2 regions of the Mesorhizobium sp. NBSH29 genome follow, and region 2 is predicted to be linked to the other one. Evidence: predicted binding sites of a transcription regulator. Region 2 holds the regulator's gene; the other holds the start of a gene.

Region 1 (14,850 bases), 1.4 Mb from region 2:
CCGCCTCGCCCTTGCCGTTGTCGCCATGTTGCTCACGGCCATCCCGGCATCTGCCCAAACGAGCGTCGAGACGCAGGCACCCAATGCGCCGAAGCAGCAGCCGGTCTTTGCCGGGCAGACGCGGGCGCCCTTGCCCGCGTCCTTGACCCAGCCGCTTGTCTCGGTGGTGGCCGAAGGGTTGCCGCGGCTTTGGGGGTTGGAGTTCTTGCCCGGGGGCGCCATGCTGGTGACCGCCAAGGAGGGGCGGATGTTTATCGTTTCGCCCGAGGGCAAAGCGGGGCCCGACATTGCCGGCGTGCCAGCCGTGGATGCCGGTGGGCAGGGCGGGCTTCTCGACGTGGCGCTGGCGCCTGATTTCGAGCAGAGCCGGCGCATCTTCTTTTCGTTTGCCGAGCCGCGCGAAGGTGGCAACGGCACTTCGGTTGCAAGCGCAACATTGGCGCTGGACGCAGACGCGCCGCGCCTTGGCGATATCCGCATCGTCTTCCGGCAGACGCCGACTTTTGCCGGGCGTGCCCATTTCGGTTCGCGGCTGGTATTTGCGCCCGATGGGTCGCTCTATGTCACGGTTGGCGAACGCTCCGATACAGCCGTGCGCGGGCAGGCGCAGGATATCGCCAGCGGGCTTGGCAAGGTGTTTCGCATTGACCAAACCGGTGCGGCGCTTCCGGACAATCCCTTTATCGACGTCGACGGTGCGCTACCGGAGATCTGGAGCCTTGGCCACCGCAACCTCCAGTCGGCAACGCTGGACGGCACGGGCCGGCTGTGGACTGTCGAACACGGACCGCGCGGCGGCGATGAATTGAATCGGCCGCAGGCGGGGCTCAATTATGGCTGGCCGGAGGTGACCTATGGGATCGACTATAGCGGGGCGCCGATTGGAGACGGCATCACCCGCACCGCAGCCACCGAACAGCCGGTCTACTACTGGGACCCGGTGATCGCGCCGTCGGGCATGGCATTTTATGATGGCACCATGTTCGCGAGTTGGAAAAATGCCTTTCTTGTCGGCGGGCTGGTCGCTCAATCCGTGGTTGTGCTGCACATGGGCGGCGACCGCGTGGTGGCCGAAGAGCGCGTTGACGTCGGTGCGCGGGTGCGTGACGTGAAAGTGGCGCCTGACGGATCTGTCTTTGCCGTCACCGAGAATGGTGGCGGCAGCCAGATACTGCGGCTTTCAGCGTCGGCACAATAGTCAGCCGAGAAGGCTGCGGGCGGTGCGCATAAAGATGCGCGCGCCAATTGCAATCAGGTCATCAGGGAAATCATAGTCCGGATTGTGCAGCGATGGCCGGTCGACGCCGGCGCCGAGGAACAGCATCGCGGATTTCGACGCATGGCCGAACGTGCCGAAATCCTCAGACGCGCGCATCGGCAACTGGGTCTCGTCATGGGGAATGTTTTCCGCGACCAGCGCGGCGCGCAGATGCTCTACAGCCTCGCCATCATTGAGCGATGCGACGAATATCTCGTGATAGTCGAAGCCGTGGCGAAGGCCGCTTTGCTCAGCCATATCCTTCAACAGAGTTTCTGCCGCACGGCTCAAATCGGCCATGCGCTCATCCAGCCTTGTACGCAGCGTGGCGCGGATTTCGGCATGACCGGGGGCGATGCCAAACACGGGTTCTCCCATCATGGCGTGGGTCACCGTCACCATGGCAAAATTGTCATCGTAAAAACTGCCGCCCCCAAGCTTTTCCAGCGCCGGCATCAGCTGGCTCATCGCCAGCATCGGAGAGATGCCCGTTTCGGGCATGGAGGAATGAGCGGTCTTGCCTTCAAGAATAATCCGCATGCCCCGCGAGGCGCAGTTCACCACGCCGGGCTTCAGACGCACATGGCCAAGCGGGGTGCCCGGAAGATTGTGCAGGGAGAATGCAAAATCGGGACGGATTCTTTCATAGCGCGGGTCAGCGACTACACCGGCTGCGCCATCGCCGGTTTCCTCGGCCGGCTGGAACATCAGTACCACACGCCCGCGCGCTGGCGGCCTACGGCCGAATTGACGGCCAAGCGCAGCCACGATGGCCGTATGCCCGTCATGGCCGCACATATGCGAAGTACCGGGTACCGTGGAACGGTGGGAAATGTCCGACAACTCCTCGATGGGCAACGCGTCGAGCTCGCTGCGAAAGAGGACCGTTGGCCCAGGCGCGCCACTGTCGAACACCATGGCAACACCATGTCCGCCAAGCCCGGTCAGCACGTTGGCAGCACCCGTATCGGCAAGAAAGTCGACAACGCGTTGGGCGGTCTCTTTCTCGTCATTGGAAATTTCGGGATACCGATGCAGTTCGTGCCGAAAGGCGATCAGATCGGCGATATCCTGATTGGTCAGTTCCATGCTGGGGTCCACATCGATGCAAACAAGATCAATCCGTCCTAGCAGGGATGACAGGCCGGCGTCGACGGTACCCGCCGCTGGACCAGCAAAATGTTGCTCAGCACGCCATGGTCCATGACCTTGGGAGGGTGGGGCACAGGCGTTTTCAAGCGCCACAACAAACAAGTGAGTTTCGCGTCGATACAAGCTATGAGTGTTGAAGCATTTAGCTGCCAAGGACGGCCGCAACTGATCCAAACGTGTCAGGGTATTGCATGGACGGCGAACACTTCTACGGCCATCTAACTGCAATCGTGGGCGCACAGAACGCGTCGCTCTATGCCAGCAGATTTGGCGGATTGGATGATATCCAGCACGGAAGCATCCTGAATTTCGAGGCTTTGGCCTTCTATGTCTACACAACCAGCATGAATTGGCATGACCACATCAATGAACAGCTTTGGGCAGGTAATCCCGGCACCGAAATCCGTGCGTTTTGCGATGTCCTGAACTCCGCGCTCCAAAAATTACCGGCCTTCAAAACGAATGGAGGGGTGGTGTATCGCGGCTATAAAACGGCAGACGTCGATGCATTTCTCGAGCCCTACAGACCTGGCGAAATGGTGCATTTTCGGGGTTTTACCAGCGCAAGTATCAAGGAGGACCAGGCCTTCGGAGGAAACATTTTGTTCATAATTCGGGCGCTTACTGCACGGGCAGTGTGGTTTCTCTCAGCCAACTTCCACGAATGTGAAGTCTTGATTCCGGCTGGTCGTCATTTCACTGTAGCAAATGTGATGCGGGATCAGGGTCGGGCCATCATCAGCCTGGAAGAATTAGAATGAGCGACAAGAAGAAAGCGAACGAAACAGAAACCGTTAGCCGCGGCATTAAGGGCCGGAAGAACCCTGGCGCGAAGCGCTCTGATCTTGTTATTGATCGTGCCCTTGCCGAGCGGTTTTTCAAGGCATCGCTGCCCCCCTTCCCTGCGACGCCGATGCAGGAACGGATGCAATCGTCTCGCGGCTAGATATCTCTTCACGGAGCTGCTTCCGCCCCGGTGACAGCCCATCTGGTTTAAGCTAATCCTGCAGCCATGATGCTGCCTTCTGATCCTGCCGCCAATCTTGCCACGCTTATCCGGTGCCCTTCGGTGACACCCGCGGAGGGTGGTGCGTTATCTGCGCTGGAGGCAATGCTTTTGCCGCTCGGATTTTCGGTCGAGCGGCCTGTCTTCAGCGAGGACGGCACGCCGGAAATCGAAAACCTTTATGCAAGACTATCTGGCAACGGACCGCATCTGATGTTTGCCGGGCACACCGATGTGGTGCCGGTGGGCGACGAAGCAAGCTGGACGTATCCTCCCTTTGCCGCCGAGATTGCAGGCGGGCAGATGTATGGCCGCGGCGCTGTCGACATGAAGGGCGGCATTGCCTGCTTCGTCGCCGCTGTCGCCCGCCATATAGAAAAGACCGGAAGGCCTAAGGGTTCGATCTCGTTCGTCATCACTGGCGATGAGGAAGGTCCGGCTATCAACGGTACCACCAAGCTACTCGACTGGGCAAAAAGCAAGGGCGAGAGCTGGGATGCCGCGCTCGTTGGCGAGCCGACCAATCCGGATACACTCGGCGACATGATCAAGATCGGGCGGCGCGGCTCGATCTCGGCGACGCTCACCATAAATGGGCGGCAGGGCCATGCCGCCTATCCCCATCTGGCCGACAATCCGGTGCGCAGCATCGTCACGCTTGTCGATGCGCTTTTGGCTCCGGCCCTTGATGGTGGCACAGCCGATTTCCAGCCGACCAATCTGGAGGTTACCTCCATAGATGTCGGCAACCCGGCGACCAATGTCATCCCGGCGAAAGCCACTGCCATCTTCAATGTGCGCTTCAACGACAGCTGGAACGTCGAGACCCTGCAGGCGGAAATCCACAACCGGCTGGACCGCGCTGCCCGTCGCACCAAGCTGCGCCAGGGCAAGCCCGCGCCTGTCGATTATGAGCTTGTCTGGCGCGGCGTTCCAAGCCAAGTCTTTCTGACCCGTGACGAAAAGCTGATCGGCACGCTCTCAGGATCAGTGGCAGCCGTGACCGGCAAGGTGCCGGTGCTGTCCACGTCAGGCGGAACATCGGATGCGCGCTTCATCAAGGATTATTGCCCGGTTGTCGAGTTCGGGCTGGTCGGCCAGACCATGCATATGGTCGACGAGCGGGTCGCGCTTGCCGATCTGGAGACGCTGACGCAGATTTACGAGCGCTTCCTCGCAGACTGGTTCGGGTGAGACGCAATGCCCACAGCCGATCAGATCGAGACTTATCTCAAAGGGGCCTGGCTGCTCCTGAAAGGCAAGCCGGAAGGCCTGAAGCAGCTTGACCTTTCCGCCGACGGGTTCTGGAATTCCTTCTTTGCCATCATTCTGGCGCTGCCACCCTTTGTGGTGGGTTGGGCAGCGGTGGCCAACGATCTGAGCCTCAGGCCCGATGTTTCCGGCGGGCGGTTTTCTATCTTCTTACGCCTCGGTTTCATCGACATTGCTACCTGGGCGTTGCCCCTGGCCATGCTAGCGCTCGCGGCTCGGCATGTCGGGCTGGCCAGTCGGTTCGTCGCCTATGTGGTTGCCACCAACTGGTCCCAGGTGATCATCGTCTGGATGATGCTGCCACCGGTTCTGCTGCAGCTTTTCTTGCCCGATACCAAGGAGATCGTCACCTTTGCGACTCTGACGATCTTCCTCATTTCGATGGTGCTGTCCTGGCGGCTGACAAATGCGGTGCTGGGCAAGGGGCCGGCAGTCGCCAGCGGGTTATTTGTCGCCATGCTGCTCGCGGCGTTCGCCGTTCTCCTCACCCTGCAGGCGCTGCTTGGACTGACCCCATCTGTTCACTACGCCGGATAGTCTGTCTTTATCTGCCGTCGTGCACCGCCGTAGCTGCCCGCCACCGCTGCCACCAGGGTCAACGCCATGGCGCAATAGGCGGCAGCCGAAAAGCCGAACCGGGCGTAGATGGGACCAAAACCGCCCGTGCCGGCGAACACCGCAAGGTAGGTTACCGCACTGTTGAGCCCCATCACGGTACCGCGCTGCGACGGATCAATCGACGTCAGCCGCATGATTAGCAGGTTCAGCCCCAAATGGTTGGAAAGTCCCCACAGAAACACGACAGCCAGCACCGCAACAAAGCTTGAGGCTGCCAGCCCCAGCAACAGATAGACGACCGCAACAATGACAAAGACTATCGGCATCATCCGGCGCGCGCCCACCCTGTCGGCAACCCCGTCCAGTGCCGTCGCACTGCCAAAGCCGATGCCATAGATGAGGGCTGCCAGGCCATTGGCGCTGACAGATTGGCCAAGACCATCATGGAGGTGGGCCCCGAGGTAGCCATAGACGCCGTAGAATGCAGTCATAAACGCACCACAAGCCAGCAATAGCGGCTTGACGCCCTCGATATTGGCGGTAGCCAGCGGCGATGAAGCGGGCCCGGTGGCCGCAGCCTGGTGCGCGGGCAAAAGCGCCATCCCCGCGCTGGCGACAAGCGCCAGCAGTGCAACAACGCTATAGACCGCGCGCCAGTGAATGAAATCGGCAACCACTGCCGCCAGCGACACACCCGCAACCATGCTGAGGGTCCATCCGGTCAGCACAAGGCCGATGGTGCGGCTTTCGCGCCCCGGCGGTGCGATGGCCGCAGCGCTCGAATAGATCGCCGGCAACGCGACGCCGGAGGCTATGCCGGCAGCACATTGAGCTGCGACCAGCACCATGAGTGTGGGCGCTACGGCACAGGCCAGCATGGTCGCAGATAGAACCACCATGGACAGCCTCAGCATGCGCCCGGCCCCCAGTCGGTCAATGTGGCGCGCGAGAAACAGAGCGCTGGCAGCCGTGCCGAGACCAAAGGCACCCGAGGCCAGCATCACCATCGCTACACTTGCGCCCAACGACCGCGCGACCTCCGGGGCGATGGGTCCAAGAGCAAGCGAGTTAGACCCGATCACGCCGATACAGCCGGTCAACACGTAGGCAGCGGCAGGAATTCCTGGAACTGCCGGGACAGGAGCGGATTGATTGAGCTTCGACATTTTGGCATAATCGCAAAATGTCATTCAGCAACAAGAGGGCATCAAGCAGATGGCGGAAGAAACAGATGGCATTCAGCAAAGCAGGCTTCCGTCACGGGACCTCGACGCCGCTGACCGAAGATTGTTAGGCGTTTTGGTCGAAGATGCCACCGTCAGCTATGCGCAACTAGGTGAAGCGGCTGGCCTGTCAGCGCCCGCAGCCCATGAACGGGTGAAGCGCCTGCGCCGTTCCGGCGCCATTCGCAAGACGGCTGCGATTATTGACCCGAAGGCGGTGGGGAAATCCCTACTGGCCTTTGTTCATGTCGATACGCGCGGCTGGGGTAAGACGCCGGAGCTGATGGACATTTCAAGATACCCCGAAGTGGAGGAAATCCATTCAGTAGCCGGCGATGCCTGCATGCTATTGAAGGTGAGGACCGAAGATGCCCGCGCGCTCGAAGGGCTTTTGGCGCGGATCTATGATGTCCCCGGCGTGGTGACAACGCGCAGCTACGTCGTGCTCTCGACCTATTTGGAGCGTTCGGTTCAGCCGCATACGACACGGGTCTGGCCGTCGACCCATGAGATGGTCAAGCCGATCTATTAGGCGCTTCAACACTTAGCCAAGGCGGAAACTTTCTCTTGACAGGCACATGCCCAGCTTGATACTTATCCATATGGCTAAGTATTCAATTAATCTGGACAAAGCATTTTCCGCACTCGCTGACCCGACAAGACGGGCCATTGTCAGCCGTTTGTGCGAGGGGCCGAAATCCGTCAGCGAGCTCTCCGAGCCGTTTGATCTGGCGCTGCCCTCGCTTCTCAAGCATGTGCGGGTGCTGGAGGAAAGCGGGCTCGTGAGGTCTGAGAAAAACGGGCGGGTTCGCACCTGTACGATCGCGCCGGACGCGCTTCATGCGACCGACGGATGGATCCGCCAGCACATAGCTGCATGGGAGCGCCGTCTCGACCGGATGGAAGTCCATATCGAACGCATGACGAGGAAGAACTGAAGCGATGAGCGCCATATCCACAAACTCTGACTCCGCCTGGCAGAACTGGCCGCTTGACCGCGAAATCGTTCTGGCGCGGGTGATCGACGCGCCACGCAGCGTGGTTTATGCCGCATGGACCGACCCGGAACAGATCGTGGTCTGGTTCGGCCCCGAGGGCATGGAAATCGAGACGTATGAAATCGACCTGCGCCCCGGCGGCATCTGGCGGTTCGATATGGTTGCCGCCGACGGGACCCGCTACAGCAGCCGGATGGATTTTTTACGTCTGGAGGCTCCGACGCTGATCGAGGTTGAGCATGGGGTAGACGAAGACCACGATCCCGGCAAATTCAAGATGCTGGTCACCTTCGACGAACAAAGTGACGGCAAGACCGTGTTGACGCTGCGCCAGATGCACCCGTCCAGGGAACACCGCGAAAATGCGATCGGTTTTGGTGCGGTCGCGTATGGCGGTCAGACGCTGGACAAGCTGGCGCGTCACGTCGAGGCAAAAAGCCGATGAGACACTGAGCCACTAATTCACGGCCATGGCTGATACGGCTGAACCTGCCGCGCTTTAGGTTGGGCGCCGCGCGGTGCTGACTGCAAATTTCACTGAACAAACGCTTCGAAAGGATCGACTGTGAGAAAACTGATAGCCTGGAACGTCATGACTCTGGATGGCTATTTCGAAGGTACCGGACCGTGGCAGCTCGATATGCACGGCACAGTCTGGGGTGAGGAACTAGAGGAATTTTCTCTGGCTCAGGGTGCGGAGATCGGCACGCTTTTGTTTGGACGCCGCACCTACGAGGGCATGCGCGATCACTGGACAAAGGAAGAGGGTCCGGTCGCCACGATGATGAACAGCCTCGACAAGGCCATAGCTTCGCGCACGCTCGACGTGGCTGATTGGGCCAACAGCCGACTGTTGAAAGGCGAAGCCATCGACACCGTCAAGGCGCTTAAGCAAGAAGACGGCAAGGATGTTTTCGTATTCGGCAGCGCAGATCTCCTGGCAACGCTGATGGCCGAGGGGCTCGTAGACGAATACCGCATTTGCCTTGCGCCGGTGGTGTGGGGTGAAGGTACGCCGCTGTTTAAGCCCGAAAGCGGCCGCGCGCATTTCTCCCTGCGCGAAAGCCAGCCTCTTAAGAGCGGCGGGATGCTTCTCTTTTATGAGCTGAAGAAGGTCTGACAGCTCTACCGATTAGGGTCACACCTCGGGATAATCCACCTTGATCAGATAGAGTCCGTCGGGCGGCGCGACCTGGCCGCAGGCTGCACGGTTGCGGGCTTCGAGCGCTGCCTGCAATTGGGCGGCGCTCCAGCCACCTTCGCCCACCTTTTTCAGCGAGCCGACAATCGAGCGCACCTGGTTGTGCAGGAATGAGCGTGCCGAGGCGCGAATTTCGATGGCGTCGGCAAGACGCACCACATCCAGCCGCTCCAGCGTTCGCACCGGGCTTTCCGCCTGGCATTGAGTTGAGCGAAAGGTGGTGAAGTCATGCCTACCGGTCAGGAGCTGGGCTGCCTCGTGCATGGCCTGCGCATCAAGCTTCTTGGGCACCCACCACACCTTCCGATGATCGAGCGCCACAGGCGCGCGGCGATTGGCGATGCGGTAGAGATAGTGCCGGCCGATCGCCGAAAAACGAGCATCGAAATCTTCTGCAGCCGGTGTTGCATCAAGGATTGAAACGCGCTGTCCAGCCATTTGCAGATGGGCGTTGAGCGCATCGCGCACCTTTTCTGCTGGCCAGTTTTTTGCCAGCTCGACATGGGCTACCTGCCCGCTTGCATGGACACCGGCATCCGTGCGGCCAGCGCCCCGCAGGGTCAAAACCTCGCCGCAAAACGCCAGGAGGGCGTTTTCAATGGCTCCCTGCACGGTCGGAAGATCAGGCTGGCGCTGCCAGCCGGCATAGGCGCTGCCGTCATATTCCACATCGAGGCGGTATCGCGGCATCTCTTGGTCCCGACCGTCAGGCGACAGGGACGTGGAAAAAGGCGGCGCGGTTTGTCTTCATACTCATGACAGCATCATACCATTTTCCAAGGGCGTGCCACGCAGAAACGCTTCGGCATCGGTTGGCTTGCCGCCCGCTCTTTGAACCTGAAGCAACCGCACCGCACCGCTTCCACAGGCGACAGTCAGCGCAGCATCAAGCAGAATGCCTGCCGCGCCGCCACCCTCCGCCTCAACGGCCCGCAGCACTTTCAGGCGTTCCGCCCTGCCGCCGGTCTCGATTTCACACCACGCGCCCGGAAAGGGCGACAGACCGCAAATATGGCGCGCCACTTCCAGCGACGGGCGCTGCCAGTCGATGCGGGTTTCGGCCTTGTCGATTTTTCTGGCGTAGGTCACACCCTCTTCATCCTGCACAGAAAGCAGAAGGTTTCCGGCTTCCAGCCGGGCCAGCGCATCGACCATCAGTGGTGCGCCGATCGCACTCAACCGGTCGTGCAGGTCGCCGGCGGTCATGCCGGGGATGATGGCGATGCGCTCGGTCAGCGCCACCGGGCCGGTGTCCAGCCCTGCCTCCATCTTCATGAGCATCATGCCGGTTTCAAAATCGCCTGCCATGATGGCGCGCTGGATCGGGGCTGCGCCGCGCCAGCGCGGCAGCAGCGACGCATGGCCATTATAGCAGCCAAGCCGCGTACTCTCGAGGACCGGTGCTGGCAATAGAAGCCCGTAGGCGACAACCACCGCGACATCGGCTTTCAGCGCTGCGAATTCTGCCTGCTCGGCTTCGTTTTTGAGCGACAGTGGCGTGCGCAACTCCAGCCCAAGCCGCTCGGCCTCGCGCTGCACCGGCGACGGGGTGAGTTCCAGGCCACGGCGGCCTGCCGGGCGCGGGGGCTGGGTGTAGACGGCGGCGATATCGTGGCCGGCCTCAACAAGCGCGCGCAGCATCGGCACGGAAAACTCCGGCGTGCCCATGAAGATGACGCGCAGCCCCATCTCAGCTGACCAGCGGGGTTGCGGGCCGGTCTTTTGCGAGCTTACGGAATTTCTTCACCACCATGTCGCGCTTGAGCTTGGAGATATGATCGATGAACAGGACGCCGTTCAGATGGTCGATCTCATGCTGCAGGCAGGTGGACAGGAGGCCGTCTGCCTCGATCTCCTGCTCTTTGCCGTCGCGGTCGAGATACTTGACCCGCACGCGCGCAGGGCGCTCCACTTCGGCGTAGTAATCAGGGATCGACAAGCAGCCTTCCTCGTAGATCGAGCGCTCTTCGAAGCTGCGAAGGACTTCCGGGTTGATGAATACCTGCGGCGCGGGCTCCTCGTCTTCCTTGGCGAGGTCGATGACCAGCATGCGCAGCGGCGTACCGACCTGGATTGCTGCCAGTCCAATGCCCGGCGCGTCATACATGGTCTCCAGCATGTCGCCGGCAAATCTGCGCAAGTCGTCGTCAACCCGTTCGACGGGCTTCGAGACCTGGCGCAGCAGCGGATCGGGCAGGATGATAAGTGGTTTGATCGACATGGCGCTCGCTTAAGGTTTCCGGTCAAATGCGTCAACCGGATGTACATTTTTGCTGTTCACGTTTTGATCTGTCGCGTCGATGCGAATCACGTATGCTGACGGAATGAATGACCTGTCTTCAATTCTTTCCGAACCGGTGATCCAGCTTGGTGCCACCACCATTACGCTCGGCCAGACGCTGGGCGTTGGGGCGCTGTTGTTCTTGGTGCTGTTGTGCGCGCTGGTGTTGTCGCTGTGGCGTTCGGGCAGAGCGCGCGCGGTTGCCGCAGCAGTAACCGCTGATCATGCCCGCGATACCGAGGCGCGGATGGCAGGTATCCTTGCCTCGCAGGCCGAGATGCAGGGGCGGCTTGGGGCTGTGGCCGACGTGTTCGGCGCACGTCAGGCCGAACTCACGCAATCCATCGCGCAAAGGCTCGACGCCATGACCGGTAGGCTTGGTCAGTCGATGAGCGAGCAGACGCGCTCGACGCATGAGAGCCTGAGCAAATTGCAGGAACGGCTGGCGGTTATCGACACGGCGCAAAACAACATCCAGTCGCTCGCCGGCCAGGTGGTGCAGTTGCAGGCGATCCTGTCCAACAAGCAGACGCGCGGTGCCTTTGGCCAGGCGCGCATGGAGGCGATTGTCGCCGACGGGCTGCCGCAGGGCGGTTATGAATTCCAGATCACGCTGTCTAATGGCAGCCGGCCAGACTGCGTGGTGAAGATGCCGAACGGCACGCCGGCACTGGTGATCGACGCGAAGTTTCCGCTGGAAGCCTGGAACGCTATCAAGGCGGCAGAGGGGGCCGAGCAGCAGAAGGCCGCCGCGCAGGCTTTCCGCCGCGATGTCGAAATCCATGTCCGCGACATTGCCGACAAATATCTGATCAACGGCGAGACCCAAGACACCGCCTTCATGTTCGTACCGTCGGAATCGGTGTTTGCCGAGATCCACGAGAATTTCGAGGCTCTTGTACAACGTGCCCACCGGGCGCGGGTGATCATCGTCTCGCCGTCGCTTTTGATGCTGTCGATCCAGGTGATCCAGGCGATCCTGAAAGATGCCCGGATGCGCGAACAGGCACATCTCATCCAGGGCGAAGTGATCCGGCTGATGGAGGATGTCGGGCGGCTCGACGAGCGGGTGCGCAAACTGCAGGGCCATTTCGGTCAGGCTTCCAAGGACATTGACGATATTCTGGTCTCGTCGTCCAAGGTCACCAAGCGGGGCCAGAAGATTGAGGCGCTGGAGTTTTCCGCACCGGAGGCTGCTTCGACCGAAGGCGGTAGCGAAGGCACGCGCGTTGCGGCGGCCCGCGTCGCGGATTCCAAGACCGGCCAGTTGCGCCTTCGGGTCGTCGAAGAACGCGAGTAATTTTCGCGAAAGTCAAATCGCCAGTTCGGCACGCACCTTTTTCCAGGTCCCGGTGGTCTGCGGTTTGACGAAGAGGGACGTGATCTGCGGATGTTTCCGGGTGATCGCGCGTTCAAGACGTTCTACGCAGGCCTCGATTGCGGGGGCGGTCAACCGGTCTTCAAATTCGACGCTGAGTGCGGCGACAATCTCGTTTGGGCCGATATGGACGGTGATGATCCCATTGGCCTTTCCGATATCGCGGTCGTCCTGAACCAGCGCCAGCACGGATCTTTCGATTTCGGGCAGTGCCGGTTCGCCCATCAGCAGCCCCTTGCTCTCGCGGGCGAGGAACACTGCGGTGGCCGCCAGGATGAGGCTGATGCCGACCGATGCGACACCGTCGAGGACTGGCATGTCCAGGAGCTGCGCGGCGAGGATGCCGGCAAATGCCACCACGAGCCCGAGCAGTGCCGCGCTGTCTTCTAATAGTACGGTGAAGACGCTTGGGTCCTTGCTCTTGCGAACCGCTTCAATATAACCGGCATTGCCTTTCGATTTGCGGAACTCCTTCAGCGCCACGGCCCATGTGCCGCCTTCAAACACCATCGACAGACCGAGCACGATGTAGTTTGCCATCGGATTGGCGACCGGCTCAGGATGCATGATGTGGGCAATGCCCTCATAGAAGGAAATGCCGGCACCCAGCGCGAAGACCAAAACGGCGACGATGAAGCTCCAGAAATAGAGTTCGCGACCATGTCCGAGCGGATGGGTGCGGTCGGCAGGGCGGGCGGCGCGGTGCAACCCGTAGAGCAACAGCGCTCCATTGCCGGTATCGACCAGCGAGTGCACGCCTTCCGAAAGCATGGCTGAGCTGCCTGTGAATGCGGCAGCTCCAAACTTCGTGATGGCAATCAGAAAATTGCCTGCCAGCGCGGCATAGATAACGGTTTTCGATCCTGAATGAGCAGCCATGACAAGCTCCGATGTCTCGTTCCGGCATCTAGAGCAGGAGTGCCAGGCGTCCAGTGCCGCAGGGCCGGCGCGATCCGGGGACCGTGCGCATAAGTCCCCTTGTGCCGGCAAACAGAACGGTCATCATGGGCCGGCCAGCACAGGAGGAATCACATCATGGCAAAAGGTCAGATGAAGTCGAACAAAGAAGTCCGCAAACCCAAGAAGGATGCCAAGAAGCCGGCAGCCGCTGCAGCCAGCCCGACGCTTGCTCCGGCTACAAAAAAGAGCAAATAGCCCGCATTTGCTGATCGTGGGTTTCCCTCCGGCCGCATATCTTGCGGCCGGTTTTCTATCTCCGGCCCGGCGCCGGACAAACGCGAGGTTGGTAAATCATGGCGTGGCTTCTACTGGTCGTTGCCGGGTTGTTCGAGATCGGCTGGGCTATCGGGCTCAAATATACCGATGGCTTCACCCGGCCCCTTCCCACCATTCTCACGGCAGCAAGCATGATCGTGAGTGTCGTGCTTCTCGGGCTGGCGCTGAAGACACTGCCGGTCGGAACCGGTTATGCGATCTGGACGGGCATCGGCACCGTCGGCACAGCGCTGCTCGGCATCTGGCTGCTCGGAGAGCCGGCCACTGCGGCACGGCTTGGCTGCATCGCGTTGATCGTCAGCGGCATCATCGGCCTGAAGCTGGTGAGCTGACGTGATTCAGCGCCGCGGCCAGGTGGCAGCGGCGCTGGCCCGAAGGCAAACTCCTGTTCGATCAGCCGGAAAAGCCGGGAGGCGTGCGGCCGACGCGTGACTTGCGCGCGGCATAGCGGGCGTCGCGCTTAGCCTTGCGTTCGACCTCATCGGACAACAAGCGCGCGATGCGCTCGTTTTCCTCGGCCTCACGCTGCTTGGCATCTGCCTGCGCGGCTTCTTCAGCGGCAAGGCGCTCGGCCTCGGCTGCTGCTTCGCGCGTTGCGCGCTCTTCGGCCTCGCGGGCCAGCCGCTCCTGCTTCTGCTTTTCCTTTTCAGCCTGCCTAATGGCACGGGCCTCGAGGACGGCCTTGCGCTCGGCCTGCTTGGCTACCACTGCCGGGTCGTCTGCGGCCGGCTTGGCCTTGAATTTCTCAAGCATTGCGCGCTTGGCGGCATTTGCCGCATCGCGGCGTTCAAAAACGTCTTTTTCCCTAAAGATAGCCAAATCTCACTTCCCTGGAGTCCGTTCAAGGTTCTGCAGAACCTCTTTATCGCTTCGTTTCCCGCAATTCCTGGCGGATACCGCTGCACGTCACTGCTGGAATTGCTGTCGTCGCGCCGCTTACATAGCTGTCAACGCCAAGAGTTCAAGCGCCAAAAGGCCACAGAGGCCATGAAATCCGCCCTTGGGGCAGGAAAAACTGCCTGATTGGTATCCGCTGCAGGCATAGACGGAATGTTCAGCCTCGTCCACCGGCGTAAATGCTGGCTGGCCGCTACGTGTCTCAAACAATGCGGGGCGAACACTATGGAACTTGGGCTTTATCACCCCGCAGGCCGAGGTGATGAACCGCATTGGCCGCGAGCGCGGCTGGGGGCCGACCTCCCGCGCCCATTTCGATCAGTCGCTCGGAGCGGACGGAGCGCTGTTTGTGGAGACCGGTGGCCGAAAAGATCTTTGCCCAGCACCGCA
Region 2 (14,850 bases):
TCTGCGCCGTCATCGGTCACAAACACCTCACCATGCTGGTAGGGTGACATCGTGCCGGGATCAACATTCAGATAGGGGTCGAGTTTTCGGATCCGCACGCGATATCCACGTGCCTGCAAGAGAGCCCCAAGGGCCGCTGCAGCGATGCCTTTTCCAAGTGAGGAAACCACGCCGCCGGTGATAAAAACATATCGCGCCATGGGATTCAGGGCTTAGCCCCGTGCAACCGATTCCGCCAGCGAAAAATTGCGCTGTTCAAGCTTTTCATGTCTGCGCTCATCCTCGATTTTGCCGGCAACAAAAAAGCCGGCACGAGAGCCGGCTTTTTAGTAATTTTTGAAACGCCTAGAGCACGATGACTTCGGTGCCCATGCCCACACGACCGTACAGGTCCTTCACATGGTCATTGACCATGCGGAAGCAGCCATTCGACGAATTGGTGCCAATAGTCTGCGGCTGGTTGGTGCCGTGGATGCGGATATGAGTGTCCTTGTTGCCCTGGTAGAGATAGATGGCGCGGGCACCGAGCGGATTTTCAGGACCACCGGGCATGCCATCGGCATACTGACCATATTTCTTCGGATCACGCTCCTGCATGTCTTTGGTGGGGATCCAGCGCGGCCATTCCTGCTTGTCGCCAACCTTGGCGGAGCCTTTAAACTCCAGCCCTTCACGACCGACTGCGATGGCGTATCGGCGGGCCGAAGAGTCCGACTGGATCAGATAGAGAAAACGCGCACGCGTATCGATAACAATCTGGCCGCGCTGGTAGCCGCGGAATTCGACCTCCTGCGGCTCGAATTCTGACTTCACCTTAAAGTTCTTGTGCGCATCCTTCTGCGCCAGCGCGGCGTCCAGGGCACGCGTCTGCGGCAGCATCACCTGTTCGTCGCCAAATATCACACCGAACAGCCCCGAACGCGGCATCGTTTTTTCGCTGCGCAGTTCACTCTCATTGCCGCTGGCTGAAACCAGTTGCACCGAGGGAAGCTGTTGTACCGGCTGCATAGGCTTCAAAATTTCAGTTTTTTGCCGTTCTGTCGCTTTCGCTGCGGCAAGCTTGGCGTCTTTCGCGGCTTTCGCGTCTTCCTTGGCCTGTCTGGCAGCGGCTAGCTTTTCAACGCGTACCTTTTCGCCGGCCTTTATCTTGGCGACCGCCTTGGCTGTATCCGCCTTGGAGTTGTCGGGCGGACCGAACAGGGCGGCAAATAGCCCTACTGGCTTCTTCGCCTCGACAACCTCTGCTTCAGGCTTAACCTTCGCCTTTTTCTTGGCAGAGGCAGTAGCCTGGCTTTTCGCCTTGGATTTGTTGGCTGATTTTTTGATCAGCTTCTTCTGCGGAGCCTCGACCGATTTCGCGGCCGTGGCGCTGGCTGAATAAGAAACGGAAGGCACCGCAAACAGCAGGGCTGCGCCAATGCCGAGGAGGACGAGGCTGCGAGAAATCATGTCTGAATCACCCGGGTATGGACTGGAAATCTGTCCCGATTCGCCATGCCAATCAGCGCGATATCGCTCAGCTTTCCCTAACGATGCTTATAGGCTCTATCGCGCCCTGCCCTCAAGATGCTTGTGCAACGCAGAAGGTTAATTTAGCGCATTCACACTTAGTGTGTTGAAAGTGCAACAGCTTACGCCAGCCAACCACCCTGCAGACGGGAGTCGCTTTGGGTGGGCATAGCGCCAAAAGGTATTACTGACCGGTCGGCACCGCAGGAACAGCCGGCTCGGTAGAAGCTGGTGCTGTAGCCGGGTCGGAAGACGTAGGCGCTCCGCCGAGCTGATCAAGTACGCCGGCTCCACCTGTCGGCGCCTGTTGGCCTGACGCCGCGGGAACACGGTCCAGGATGTCGGTCGGCTTTTCGCCGTAGCGGGCCATGACCGACAGCGACAGCGATGTGACAAAGAAAAGTGTCGCCAGGATTGCTGTCGAGCGGGTCAATGCGTTGGACGCACCGCGCGCAGACATGAAGCCGGAGCCGCCGCCAATACCGAGACCGCCGCCTTCGGAGCGCTGCAAAAGGACCACGCCCACCAGCGCAAGAACCACCATCAGGTGAATGACGATGACGACGGTGCTGACAATATTACCCATGGATGCTCGTTCCGACGAAAATTTGAAGGGGGCGATCCATATGTTTGGACCAGCCTTGAAGTCGGGTCAGATACACGGCTTTGGCGCCATTTCCAAGCCCGGCCCCGAATATGGGGGCGGACTGATCCAAAACAACAAAAATACCGATTTATCCCTACCCTACGTGATGGCAGGCTTCGGCGATGCCCAGGAAATCGGATGCCTTGAGGCTGGCGCCGCCCACCAGTGCGCCGTCGACATGGACGATGCCGAGAATTTCGGCGGCATTGGAGGGTTTTACCGAACCACCATAGAGAATGCGCATACGCGAAGCCTCAGCGCCCAACGCTGCATGGAGGTGTTCGCGTATATGTGCATGCGCCTCGGCGATATCATATTTCGTCGGCGTCAGTCCTGTGCCAATGGCCCAAACCGGCTCGTAGGCAATCACCGCGTTCTTGGATGTTGCATCCGCCGGGACAGACCCTGAAATCTGACGGGTCAGGATATCAAGCGTCGTGCCTGATTCGCGCTCGGAGAGTGTCTCCCCGATACAGATCACAGCCGTTAACCCGGCGCGCCACGCGGCTTGTGCCTTAGCGTGGACGGTCGCGTCGTCTTCGTTGTGGTCGCTGCGGCGCTCAGAGTGCCCGACAATCACATGACTGGCGCCGGCATCCTTTAGCATCTCAGCCGAAACATCGCCGGTATGGGCGCCACTGATATTGCCGTGGCAGTCTTGGCCGCCCGCCATCACTGGAGTACGGTGCAAGATCTCTGCGGCGCGATGCAAAAGGGTCGCCGGCACGCAGATCAGCGCCTCGGTTTCCGCGTCAAGTCCTTGCATGAACCCATTGCCAATTGAGTGCAATTCGGTCAGCTGGGCGCTGGTGCCGTTCATCTTCCAGTTTCCCGCGACCAGCGGACGAACCCCAGGCGTCATCGCGCATCTCCCTAAAATTGCTTGCTCTTGGCCGCACCTCCCTAGCAAAATCGAGCCACAAAGCAATCGACAGCCGCGGCGAAGGACGCTATTGCCGTGCAATACCGGCGCGCTGGATGCGCCAAAACTGGATTTGAGAATGCTTGAAACATTGCGCAATGCGGCCGGAACCTGGGTCGCCAAAGGTCTTTTGCTACTTCTGGTGCTCAGCTTTGCGGCCTGGGGCATTTCAGGCCAGGTGGCAGGCGGTCTGGGCGGACAGAGCGTCGTGACCGCCGGCAAGACCACGGTGTCGATCAACGAATACCGGCTCGCCTATGATCGCCAGATCTCGGTGTTGTCGCAGCAGTTCGGCCAGCGCATAACGCGCGAGCAGGCAACCGCCTTCGGCATCGACCAGCAGGTCTTGGCGCAACTGATAGCAGGTGCCGTGCTCGACGAGCAGGCGCGCAAAATGGGGCTCGGTCTGTCGCAAGAGCGGCTCGCTGATCTCACCCGCGAAGATCCTGCTTTCCAGGGCCCGGGCGGCCAGTTCGACCGCCGGCAGTTTGATTTCATCCTGCAGCAGGCGGGCATGCGTCCGGCAGATTATCTGGACAGCCGCGCCAAGGTGGCGGTGCGCCAGCAGATCGTTGAGGCCGTTTCGGATGGCATGAAAGTGCCCGACACCTTTTTGCGCGCGGTCGCATTGTATCGTGGCGAAGACCGCACGGTAGATTACGTAGCGCTTCCGCAGGCGCTGGTGGAACCGGTCACCGCTCCGTCGGATGACGTGCTGGCCAAATGGTTCGAGGATAACAAGAAGAACTATGCCGCCCCGGAGTATCGCAAGCTTGCCTATGTAAAGCTCGAGCCGGCTGACATCGCTGATGTGACCGCAATCACCGACGAACAGGTAGCAGCCGACTACGAATCCGGCAAGGCGCGCCACACCACTCCCGAGACCCGAACCATCGAGCAGATCGTCTTCAAAAGCGCCGACGCCGCCAAGGCAGCGCGCGGTTCAATCGATGCCGGCTCGACGTTCGAGGATGTTGCTAAAGCCGAGGGCAAAACCCCTGCCGACACGGTGCTGGGCACATTTTCAAAGGATCAGGTCGCCGACAAGGCAATCGCCGAAGCAGCGTTCAGCCTGCGTGAGAGCGAAGTGAGCGGAACGGTGGACGGTGCCTTCGGCCCGCTTCTGCTGCGCGTCACTGATATAAAGCCTGAAATCGTGCGGCCCTTCGCCGAGGTGAAGGAAGACATCCGCAAGGATCTGGCGCTGGCCGAAGCCAACCGGGTGCTGCTTGATGTGCATGACGCCTATGAAGATGCCCGTGCTGGTGGTGATTCCCTGGCAGAGGCTGCCGCCAAGCAGAAACTGACAGTCGTCACCATCGACGCTATCGACCGCGCTGCCCTGAAGCCGGATGGTGCAGTGATCAATGATATCCCCTCGTCGCAGGAGGTTTTGAAGGCAGCGTTCGAGACAGAAGTTTCTGTCGAAAACCCGCCCTTGCCCACTTCCGGCAACGGCTACGTCTTCTATGAGGTACAGTCGGTCACACCGGCGCGTGATCGCACTCTGGATGAAGTACGCGCAATTGTCGTGACTGACTGGACCGCCGCCGAGACAAAATTACGTCTTGCCGCCAAGGCAGGTGAGATCGAACAACGCATCAAGTCGGGCATCTCCCTTAATACGATCGCAACCGAGATGGCCCTGGAAAAGCAGACCAAGCGCGGCCTGAAGCGCGAGGCCGATGATGCCGATTTCGGCAAGGAGGGTGTGGCGGCCATGTTCGGCGTTCCTGAAAAGGGCACCGGCACGGTGTCCTCGCCCCAGGGCGATGCGCAGATCGTTTTCCTGGTCGCTGAAGTGTTCGAGCCGGCCGGTGCTGGTCCCGATGCCGTTCCTGATGATCAGAAGAAGGTCTTTGCATCCGGCATGTCGGATGATCTTCTCGATCAGCTGGTCGCGCGTCTGCAGGCAGATTATGTTGTTACGGTCGATCAGGGAGCGGTGCAACGCGCATTGGCGCTGTGATGCACCCATGAGCACGCTAAAAACCTATATTATGAAAGTCGCAAGCGGCGACGCGCTTTCCTTTGACGAAGCGCGCGCCGCCTTCGAAGTCGTGATGTCCGGCGATGCCACACCCAGCCAGATCGGCGGCTTTCTGATGGCCTTGCGGGTACGTGGCGAAACAGTCGACGAGATATCGGGCGCAGTCGCCACGATGCGCGCCAAGATGCTGACCGTCGATGCGCCCGAGAACGCCATCGATATTGTCGGCACCGGCGGTGATGGATCGCACAGCGTCAACATCTCCACAGCCTCTGCCTTTGTCATCGCCGGCTGCGGTATTCCGGTGGCAAAACACGGCAATCGCGGTCTCTCCTCGCAGACAGGCGCGGCCGACGTGCTCGTAGCGCTCGGCGTCAAGATCGAGCTGTCTCCCGCAGAGATTAGCCAGTGCATCCATCAGGCGGGTATCGGATTCATGTTCGCGCCGGCCCACCATCCGGCCATGAAACATGTCGGCCCAACGCGAGTCGAACTCGGCACCCGCACCATCTTCAACCTGCTCGGGCCGCTCTCCAATCCGGCTGGCGTGCGGCGTCAGATGGTTGGCGTCTATGCACCCGAATGGGTGGAGCCTCTGGCGCATACGCTGAAGGCGCTCGGAGCCGAACGCGCCTGGGTTGTCCACGGTGACGGTCTCGACGAAATCACTACCACCGGTGAGACGCGCGTTGCAGAATTGCTTGACGGTTCCATCCGCTCTTTCACCGTCAGTCCTGACGATGTCGGCCTGCCCACCCACACCAGCCAGTCACTCAGGGGCGGCGATGCGGCCTTTAATGCGCGCGCCCTGCGTGACCTGTTGGACGGCGCCCCAGGCGCTTTCCGCGATACGGTGTTGATGAATGCCGGTGCCGGTCTTGTCGTCGCCGGAACGGCAGCAACCCTGCACGAAGGCGCGACCGCAGCCGCCAATGCGATTGACAGCGGTCGAGCAGCAAAAGTTCTTGAGGCTTTGATCACGGTTTCAAACGGCACTAGCTATGTCTGATATTTTATCCCGAATCGAGATCTACAAGCGCCAGGAAATTGAGGCTGCGAAAGCCGCTCTTCCGCTTTCCGAGGTAAAAGCCCGTCTGGCCAACAGGCAGCATCCGCGCGACTTTCTTGCAGCGCTTGAAAGCAAGCAGCGTGCAGGGCAATATGGCCTGATCGCCGAGATCAAAAAAGCGAGCCCTTCCAAAGGGTTGATCCGCACCGATTTCGATCCGCCCGAATTGGCGAAAGCCTACGAAGCGGGCGGAGCGGCATGCCTGTCGGTTCTCACCGACACGCCTTCGTTTCAGGGCGCCCCGAAATTCCTGACAGACGCACGCGCGGCGTGCATGCTTCCGGCGCTGCGTAAGGATTTCATGTTCGACCCCTACCAGATCTATGAAGCCAGGCTGTGGGATGCCGACGCCATTTTGCTGATCATGGCATGCCTTTCGGACGACGCTGCAAAACTGCTTGAAGAAACCGCCTTTGAACTCGACATGGACGTCCTCATCGAGGTTCACGACGAAGCCGAACTTGAGCGCGCGCTAAACCTGTCGTCACCGATGCTCGGCATCAACAACCGCAATCTGCGCACATTCGAGACCAGTCTCGAAACGTCTGAGCGCCTGTCAAAACTGGTTCCGGATGATCGCCTTCTGGTCGGTGAAAGCGGCATTTCCAGCCATTCCGATTGCCAGCGGCTCGCCGCCTGCGGCATCACTACCTTCCTGGTGGGCGAAAGCTTGATGCGCAAGCCTGACGTAGCGGAGGCAACGCGCCAACTGCTGGCCGAACAGGCTGCCTGACACCCATGGCCGACAAACCAGCCCTCTCCCATATTACCGCCACTGGCGAAGCCCATATGGTCGATGTCGGTGCCAAGGCTGACACCGAGCGCACGGCAATAGCCGAGGGCTGCGTGGTAATGCAGCCTGAAACCCTGCGGATGATCCTCGACGGCAATGCCAAAAAGGGCGACGTGCTGGGTACTGCCCGCATAGCCGGCATCATGGCGGCCAAGAAGGCGCATGAACTTATCCCGCTTTGCCACCCGTTGCTGTTGACCAAGGTTAGTGTGGACATCGAGCCGGAAGACACCTTACCCGGCCTGCGCGTCACAGCGCTGGCGCGCGTGACCGGCAAGACCGGTGTCGAGATGGAAGCGCTGACGGCCGCGTCCGTCGCCTGCCTGACCATCTACGACATGGCCAAGGCCGTCGACCGCGCCATGACCATCACCGGCATCCGCGTCGTCGAAAAGACCGGCGGCAAATCCGGTCCCTTTTCCGCCGCCGACAGGGGCGACTGACATGGCGCTGCTGCCTGTCGAGGAAGCGCTGTCCCGACTGCTCTCCGATGTCACGCCGGGCTCTGCAGAATCAGTTACGCTGGCGCAGGCCGCCGGCAGGGTTTTGGCCTTCCCGGTGGCTGCGCTCCGGACGCAGCCCCCCTTTCCCGCCTCGGCGATGGATGGCTATGCGGTGCGCGCCGCAGACGTCGCAACCGTACCGGTAATGCTGCGCCTTATCGGCGAGGCTCCGGCCGGCCACCAGTTCGACGGCTCGGTCGGCCCCGGCGAGGCCGTGCGAATATTCACTGGTGCGCCGGTGCCGCCAGGTGCCGACACCATCCTGATCCAGGAAAATGCTCGTCGCTTTGACAGCGGCACCGTCGAGGCTGTCGAAACAGTCGCCGCAGGCCGTCATATCCGCAAACCCGGGCTTGATTTCGAAACCGGCGATCCGCTGCTCGACGCCGGCCGCAAGCTTGACCCCGCAGCCCTCTCGCTCGCTGCCGCTGCCAACCATGCGCAGCTCGATGTCATCAAGGCTCCGCTCGTTGCTATCATTGCCACCGGCGACGAATTACAGCCGCCCGGCAGCCAGAATGTGAGGCCCGATCAGATCATCGCGTCCAACGGCTTTGGCGTGGCCGCTATCGCCATGGATTGCGGCGCGCGGGTGCTTGACCTTGGCATCGTGCAAGACGACGCCGAAAAGATCGCGGCAGCTTACCACAGGGCCCTGACTGCTGGCGCCGATGTCGTTGTAACTCTGGGCGGCGCATCGGTCGGAGATCACGATCTCATCCATGATGTACTGACAAGCCAAGGGATGACCCTCGATTTCTGGAAGATCGCCATGCGTCCCGGCAAACCCCTGATGTTCGGCCGCCATGGCACGGTGCGAATCATTGGCCTCCCTGGAAATCCGGTGGCCAGTCTCGTCTGCTCGCACCTGTTCCTGAAGCCGCTCCTGCTCAAACTGGGTGGACTGCCTCATGAGCCTGGCTTGCAGTCGGCAGTACTTGCCACGCCCATGGCCGCCAACGACCAGCGCCAGGATTATGTCCGCGCAATCATCTCGGAACAGGATGGCACAAAGGTCGCAACGCCCTTCGCCCTACAGGATTCCTCGATGCTAAAAACGCTGGCTGCCGCCAATGCCCTGATTGTCCGGCCGCCTCACGCACCGGCCGCACCTGTGGGCGAAACCTGTCCCGTGCTGATGTTACGCTGAACAACGTCTGTCAGTATTCATTAAAATTTAAACGGTTGCAGAACACAACTGGAACAGATAGTGTTTGTTCTGGTTTTGTTTTTGATCCGATTCATATCTAGGGGGTCCGCCGCCATGCTCACGCGCAAACAACATGAACTGTTGATGTTCATCCATGAGCGCATGAAAGAAGCAGGCATTCCCCCCTCTTTTGACGAGATGAAGGATGCGCTCGATCTCGCTTCCAAGTCGGGCATACATCGGCTGATCACAGCGTTGGAAGAGCGTGGCTTCATTCGGCGCCTGCCCAATCGGGCGCGTGCCCTGGAGGTGCTGCGCCTGCCTGATTCCATGTCGCCGGGTCTCGCTCCCACCCAGCGCGGATTTTCGCCGAGCGTCATCGAGGGCAGCCTTGGAAAGCGCAGTGAACCGATGCGCAAGCCTGCTGCCAGCAATGATGACGACGCCAATGCCGCAGTATCGATTCCTGTCATGGGCCGCATCGCTGCTGGTGTTCCCATCGACGCCATTCAACACAAGACGCATTCGATTATGGTTCCACCCGAAATGATCTCCGGTGGCGATCATTATGCTTTGGAAGTGCGCGGCGATTCGATGATCGATGCTGGCATTTTCGATGGCGACACGGTCATCATCCGCGATGCCAACACAGCCAATCCGGGCGACATCATTGTCGCGTTGGTTGACGAAGAGGAAGCGACGCTGAAGCGCTTCCGCCGCAAGGGTGCGTCGATTGCGCTGGAAGCAGCCAACCCCGCCTATGAGACACGCATCTTTGGTCCCGACCGGGTCAAGGTCCAGGGTCGCCTTGTCGGCCTCATCCGACGTTATTAGTTAATCAGCCTCGGCATTTTCCGCCTCGCCTTCGGGTTTGCTGCGCATCTTGCGCTGATAGGGCGGATTACCGCGTGCCTCGCGTGAGAAACGGCGTTGCGTGTGCCATGGGCGATAGTGATTTCCGATCGCAAAGGTGACGACCGGCGGGTCGGTGGCGCTCAATAGAATGGCGGCACTGCCATGCGCGGCAAGGTCACGTTTGGTGATGATCTCGACAGGCTGGCCCGGACAGATATTTTTGGCCGTCGCGTCGTCGATCACGATGATCGAGGCGATGGCGCATGCGCCGCGCGCCGCTTTGGCGTCCGCAGCATGCGCGATCACCGCCCCGCTGCCATGGCGCGACATGCACACGCCCGCATCACAAAGGAACGGGATGGCGCCGGGAACCTCGTTTCCGAGGGCCTGATATGGCTCGTTGCGCGGTCGTGTAATGTCGGGCGTATCCAGCGCGCGCTGCCAGTTCTCCATCGCGAAGGCACTCGGGCGATTGCGGTTCACCGCCAGTTCGCCGTCGCCAAGCCGGACGCCGACAAGCCGCGCATCCTCGGAAATCAGCACATCGGGAAGTTGTCGGCTGCTCGCCATGAAAAGACCGACTGCCAGAAAGGGCAGTGCCGTCAGCCTCAACCGTGTCGACGAAAGCGTCGCCAGCACGAGCGCCACGGTCATTACTGCAACCGAACCTGCCGGAATGAGCCCCACCGCATCGATGGGCGAGCGTTCTGAAAACCAGTTTGCGATCGCCAGCATGGCCGACAGCCCCTTCCCCATCACAGCAAACACATAGCCATCAAGACCGAATGGCATCGCCACCATCCCGATTACGGCCGAAGGCATGACAATAGCTGAAACCACTGGCATTGCCGCCAGATTGGCAGCCAGGCTAAGCGGCGATATCCGCTGGAAGTGATAGATGCCGAAAAGCGTCGTCGCTGTTCCGGCGATCAGCGACGTCAGCGCTAACCCACCAGCATAAAATAGCGCCTTGCGGGCCATCCTGTAGGGGAGCGGGAGATGAGCTGTATCAATGGCTGAATGGGTTGGCGTTCGTTGACGCCCCGACCAGGCAGCGTAGCCGCCAATCAGCGCCGCGGTTGCCGCGAAAGACATCTGGAAGCTTGGGCCCATCACCTCATGCGGCGAACGAGCCACCACGAATAGTGCAGCAATGGCCAGATTGCGCATCGTCAGTGCCGCGCGGTCAAACAGAAGTGCCGTCAACATGACGGCCAGCATGATGTAGCTGCGCTCGGCGGCCACTGCAGCACCCGAGACGAACAGATAGGCCGAAATCGCCACGAGTGCGGCGCCGGCTGCAAATTTCTTCACCGGATAGCGCGATGCAAAGCCCGGGAAAAGCGCGAAGATGCCGCGCAGCAATCCCATCACAGTTGCCGCTACCAGCGCCATGTGCAGACCCGAAATAGATAGAATATGCGCCAATCCGGTGCGCCGCATGGCTTCGTTGACCGGTTCGGGAATGCCGCTCCGCACACCCACAACCAGCGCCGCCGCAATCTGTCCCTCCACGCCGCCAATGCCATCGGCGATCCGTGCCGCAAGCCCTTTGCGGGTGTTTTCCACAAAGGTCAGTGCGTTCGTGCGCCACCCCGCTTGTTTAAGCGCACGGACATCCAACTCGGGCCCGATGAGAAAAAACCCGCTCGCGCCGATGCCAGAAAAATAGCTCTGAAACGAAAAGTCATAGCTGCCCGGTCGCACCGGTCCGGTGGGCGGCAGCAGACGAACCACGCCTGCCACCGCCGATCCGGCCTGCAGCCCTTCGGGCATAGCGCGCGCGGTGACCCTGATCCGGTCGGGCGCATAGCGCAGGGTTGGTCGCTCGGTCGCGGCCACATCGATGGTCAGCCGGACCCTGCCGCTTGGCTGCGGTTCTACCAACACCACATGGCCCATGACCCGTGTCGTGATGTCCGAGCCGATAATTTTGGTGCCGGTACGCCATACCTCCAGCTTGGCCGCCAGCACGCCCAGAAGCACGATCAGCGCGATAGTAAGCGCAAGGCGTAGTATTGGCTGCCCGCCAGCCACCAGAGCCAGTGCGGCAAGCGCAAGCACGCTGCTCCACAGTGCATAAAACTCAGGCTCTCCAACCGCTGTAAAATAGGCGATCACCCCAACCGCCAGGAACACGGGGATGAACAGGAAGAAAGTGCCCCTCTCCTCCTCCAGCACCAGATCTGTTTTCAGTGCTGGAACGATACGCCAGACTGAGGACATAGCCGATGGCACAACATCCAGCCGGCCACCGCCTTGTGCATGCGCTGTCGCAGCCGTCTCCAGCGCCGCCGGCTCGGGTCTGGTCGTGGTAGGTGCGGCAGGGACAGGGAAACCGTCGGGCGCAAAAAACGCCCGCTCCTGCGTCTCGGAAATGGCTGCTTCCGCCGTCTCTCGGGCCACGCTTGGCCGCTCCCCTTGCACCCCGGTCTCGCTATGCTACATCAACGCCACAAGAACACCACGGCATTGCCGAACGCGCCCAAAGTCGGTGCGCTGCAAAGGCCACACATCCAGGAACCGTGAAAGAAAAAATGTCTGACACTAAAACGCCCGTCGTCACCCGTTTTGCTCCTTCGCCGACCGGCTATCTTCACATTGGCGGCGCGCGCACTGCGCTGTTCAACTGGCTTTATTCCCAGCACACCAGCGGCAAAATGCTGCTGCGTATTGAAGACACGGACCGGGAACGCTCAAGCGACGCAGCCACCGCCGCTATCCTTGAAGGCCTCTCATGGCTTGGCCTGACTTGGGATGGTGCGCCGATCTCGCAATATGAACGCGCCGCGCGTCACCGCGACGTGGCCGAGGAACTTGTGCGCATGGGTAAGGCCTATTATTGCTATGCCTCGCCCGAAGAACTGACCACCATGCGCGAGACAGCGCGTGCAGAAGGCCGACCGCCGCGCTATGACGGCCGCTGGCGTGACCGTGATCCTTCAGAAGCGCCAGCCGACGTCAAAGGCGCCATCCGGATAAAGGCCCCTCAGGACGGCGAGACCGTGGTGCGTGACAGGGTCCAGGGCGATGTTCGTTTTCCAAACAAGGATCTCGACGATTTCATCATTTTGCGCTCGGACGGCAACCCGACCTACATGCATGCCGTCGTAGTTGACGACCATGATATGGGCGTCACACACATCATCCGCGGCGACGACCATTTGACAAACGCTGCTCGCCAGATCGTTATCTATGATGCGATGGCCTGGGACGTGCCGGTGATGTCGCATATCCCGCTGATCCACGGTGCCGATGGTGCAAAACTGTCGAAGCGTCACGGCGCGCTTGGCGTCGAAGCCTATCGCGCCATGGGCTATCTGCCGGCGGCGCTGATCAACTACCTCGCCCGTCTCGGCTGGAGCCATGGCGATGACGAGGTGATGAGCCTGGACGACATGGTGCGCTGGTTCGAGATCGAGGACGTCAACAAGGGCGCTGCCCGCTTCGATTTCAAAAAGCTGGAAGCGCTGAACGGCGTCCACATGCGCCAGATGGAGCCGGGCGCGCTGCTTGAAAGGCTGGTGGAGACACTGCCCTACCTCGAAGGTGGGCCTGCCATGGCCGATGCATTGACGCCCGAACGGAAGGCGCAGCTTCTGGCCGCTATGCCGGGATTGAAAGAGCGTGCCAAGACGCTGAACGAACTGGTCGAGGGCGCTGGCTTCCTGTTTGCCACCCGTCCACTGGCGCTGGACGATAAGGCGACAGGCCTGCTCGATGCACCCGCCAAGGAAATCCTCAAAGGCGCCAAGGCTGCTCTGGAAAAAGTCGGCGGCGACTGGTCGGCGGCCTCCACAGAAGCTGCCATTCGTGAATTCGCAACAGAATCGGACATCAAGCTTGGCGCGGTGGCCCAGCCTCTGCGCGCCGCACTCACCGGTCGCGGCACGTCACCTGGCGTGTTTGACGTGCTTGCCGTGCTTGGCCAGCAAGAAAGCCTGGAACGCATTGGTGATCAAATCGGTTAACGGTTTGAAGCGACCATTGAAAAGTGGCTGTTGCGGTGCAACATAGGAAACGACACAAACTTGGCAGCCCGCGACAAATGCGCTAGCACCCCAATGCGCAGTCATGCGCCTGTGACGTCCCTGTCGCAGGATTTGCCGACATTTTGGAAACAAGGGAGAGTGCGATGACCGAAGCCGCGAAAAAGATGGACTCCGACGCTCCGGCAACGGCATCGCTCGAATTTGCTGGCAAATCGCACGATTTCAAGGTCCGGCAGGGTACCGTTGGCCCGGATGTGATCGACATCGCTTCGCTTTACCGCGAAACCGGTGCATTCACCTATGATCCGGGCTTTACGTCGACGGCATCGTGCGAATCCGAGATCACTTTTATTGATGGTGATGAGGGCATCTTGCTGCATCGCGGCTACCCTATTGACCAGTTGGCCGAGCACGGCGATTTCCTCGAGGTCTGCTATCTGCTGCTTTATGGCGAACTGCCCACCAAAGCCCAGAAAGAAGATTTTGATTACCGCGTAACGCGTCACACCATGGTTCATGAACAGATGACGCGCTTCTTCACCGGCTTCCGCCGCGATGCGCATCCTATGGCTGTGATGTGCGGTGTTGTTGGAGCGATGTCCGCCTTCTATCACGATTCAACCGACATTTCGGACCCGCATCAGCGTATGGTCGCGTCAATCCGCATGATCGCCAAAATGCCGACCATCGCCTCGATGGCGTTCAAATATCATATCGGCCAGCCCTTCATTTACCCCAAGAACGAGCTGAATTTCGCCGCCAACTTCCTGCACATGTGCTTTGCCGTGCCGTGCGACGATTATAAGGTGAACCCGGTTCTGGCGCGCGCGATGGAACGCATTTTCATCCTGCATGCTGATCATGAGCAGAATGCCTCCACCTCCACTGTGCGGTTGGCCGGATCGTCGGGCGCCAACCCGTTTGCCTGCATCGCAGCGGGAATTGCCTGCCTTTGGGGTCCTGCCCATGGTGGCGCGAACGAGGCCGCTCTCAACATGCTGACCGAAATCGGCACGGTTGACCGCATTCCCGAATTCATTGCCCGCGCCAAGGACAAAAACGATCCGTTCCGCTTGATGGGCTTTGGCCACCGCGTCTACAAGAACTACGATCCGCGCGCAAAAATCATGCAGAAGACCTGCCATGAGGTGCTTGGAGAACTCGGAATCAAAGACGATCCGATGCTCGATATCGCCATGGAGCTGGAGAAGATCGCGCTCACGGACGAATATTTCATCGAGAAAAAACTCTACCCGAACGTCGACTTCTATTCCGGCATCACGTTGAAGGCCCTCGGCTTCCCCACGACCATGTTCACCGTATTGTTTGCGGTCGCGCGCACCGTCGGCTGGATCGCCCAGTGGAAAGAGATGATCGAGGATCCACTTCAGAAGATCGGCCGCCCGCGCCAGCTCTACACC

The links. The regulator LexA, encoded in region 2, represses DNA repair genes until DNA is damaged. The targets are predictions, from matches to a motif close to TGTTCNNNNTGTGTTCNG.
Region 1: GA830_RS07425 (DNA recombination protein RmuC) is a predicted target of LexA. The motif match lies at 10,943-10,960, and genes of this name have one in related genera.

What each region holds. Positions count from the first base shown of each region.
Region 1 is NZ_CP045492.1:1,491,259-1,506,108, reverse strand. It holds gene GA830_RS07495 (PQQ-dependent sugar dehydrogenase) at 1-1,198, shown strand, start outside; gene GA830_RS07490 (amidohydrolase) at 1,199-2,347, opposite strand; gene GA830_RS07485 (ADP-ribosyltransferase domain-containing protein) at 2,602-3,171, shown strand; gene GA830_RS07480 (hypothetical protein) at 3,168-3,356, shown strand; gene dapE (succinyl-diaminopimelate desuccinylase) at 3,423-4,610, shown strand; gene GA830_RS07470 (transporter) at 4,617-5,225, shown strand; gene GA830_RS07465 (MFS transporter) at 5,213-6,412, opposite strand; gene GA830_RS07460 (Lrp/AsnC family transcriptional regulator) at 6,462-7,001, shown strand; gene GA830_RS07455 (ArsR/SmtB family transcription factor) at 7,072-7,407, shown strand; gene GA830_RS07450 (SRPBCC family protein) at 7,421-7,912, shown strand; gene GA830_RS07445 (dihydrofolate reductase family protein) at 8,033-8,587, shown strand; gene truA (tRNA pseudouridine(38-40) synthase TruA) at 8,606-9,358, opposite strand; gene fmt (methionyl-tRNA formyltransferase) at 9,422-10,357, opposite strand; gene def (peptide deformylase) at 10,359-10,889, opposite strand; gene GA830_RS07425 (DNA recombination protein RmuC) at 10,993-12,249, shown strand; gene GA830_RS07420 (cation diffusion facilitator family transporter) at 12,262-13,206, opposite strand; gene sugE (quaternary ammonium compound efflux SMR transporter SugE) at 13,581-13,895, shown strand; gene GA830_RS07410 (DUF6481 family protein) at 13,957-14,382, opposite strand; partial or broken gene GA830_RS07405 (LLM class flavin-dependent oxidoreductase) at 14,699-14,850, shown strand, end outside.
Region 2 is NZ_CP045492.1:2,861,140-2,875,989, forward strand. It holds gene GA830_RS14210 (CTP synthase) at 1-200, opposite strand, end outside; gene GA830_RS14215 (L,D-transpeptidase) at 346-1,449, opposite strand; gene secG (preprotein translocase subunit SecG) at 1,694-2,095, opposite strand; gene tpiA (triose-phosphate isomerase) at 2,250-3,017, opposite strand; gene GA830_RS14230 (SurA N-terminal domain-containing protein) at 3,157-5,046, shown strand; gene trpD (anthranilate phosphoribosyltransferase) at 5,054-6,076, shown strand; gene trpC (indole-3-glycerol phosphate synthase TrpC) at 6,069-6,869, shown strand; gene moaC (cyclic pyranopterin monophosphate synthase MoaC) at 6,875-7,372, shown strand; gene GA830_RS14250 (molybdopterin molybdotransferase MoeA) at 7,374-8,582, shown strand; gene lexA (transcriptional repressor LexA) at 8,697-9,416, shown strand; gene GA830_RS14260 (ComEC/Rec2 family competence protein) at 9,417-11,843, opposite strand; gene gltX (glutamate--tRNA ligase) at 11,975-13,408, shown strand; gene gltA (citrate synthase) at 13,573-14,850, shown strand, end outside.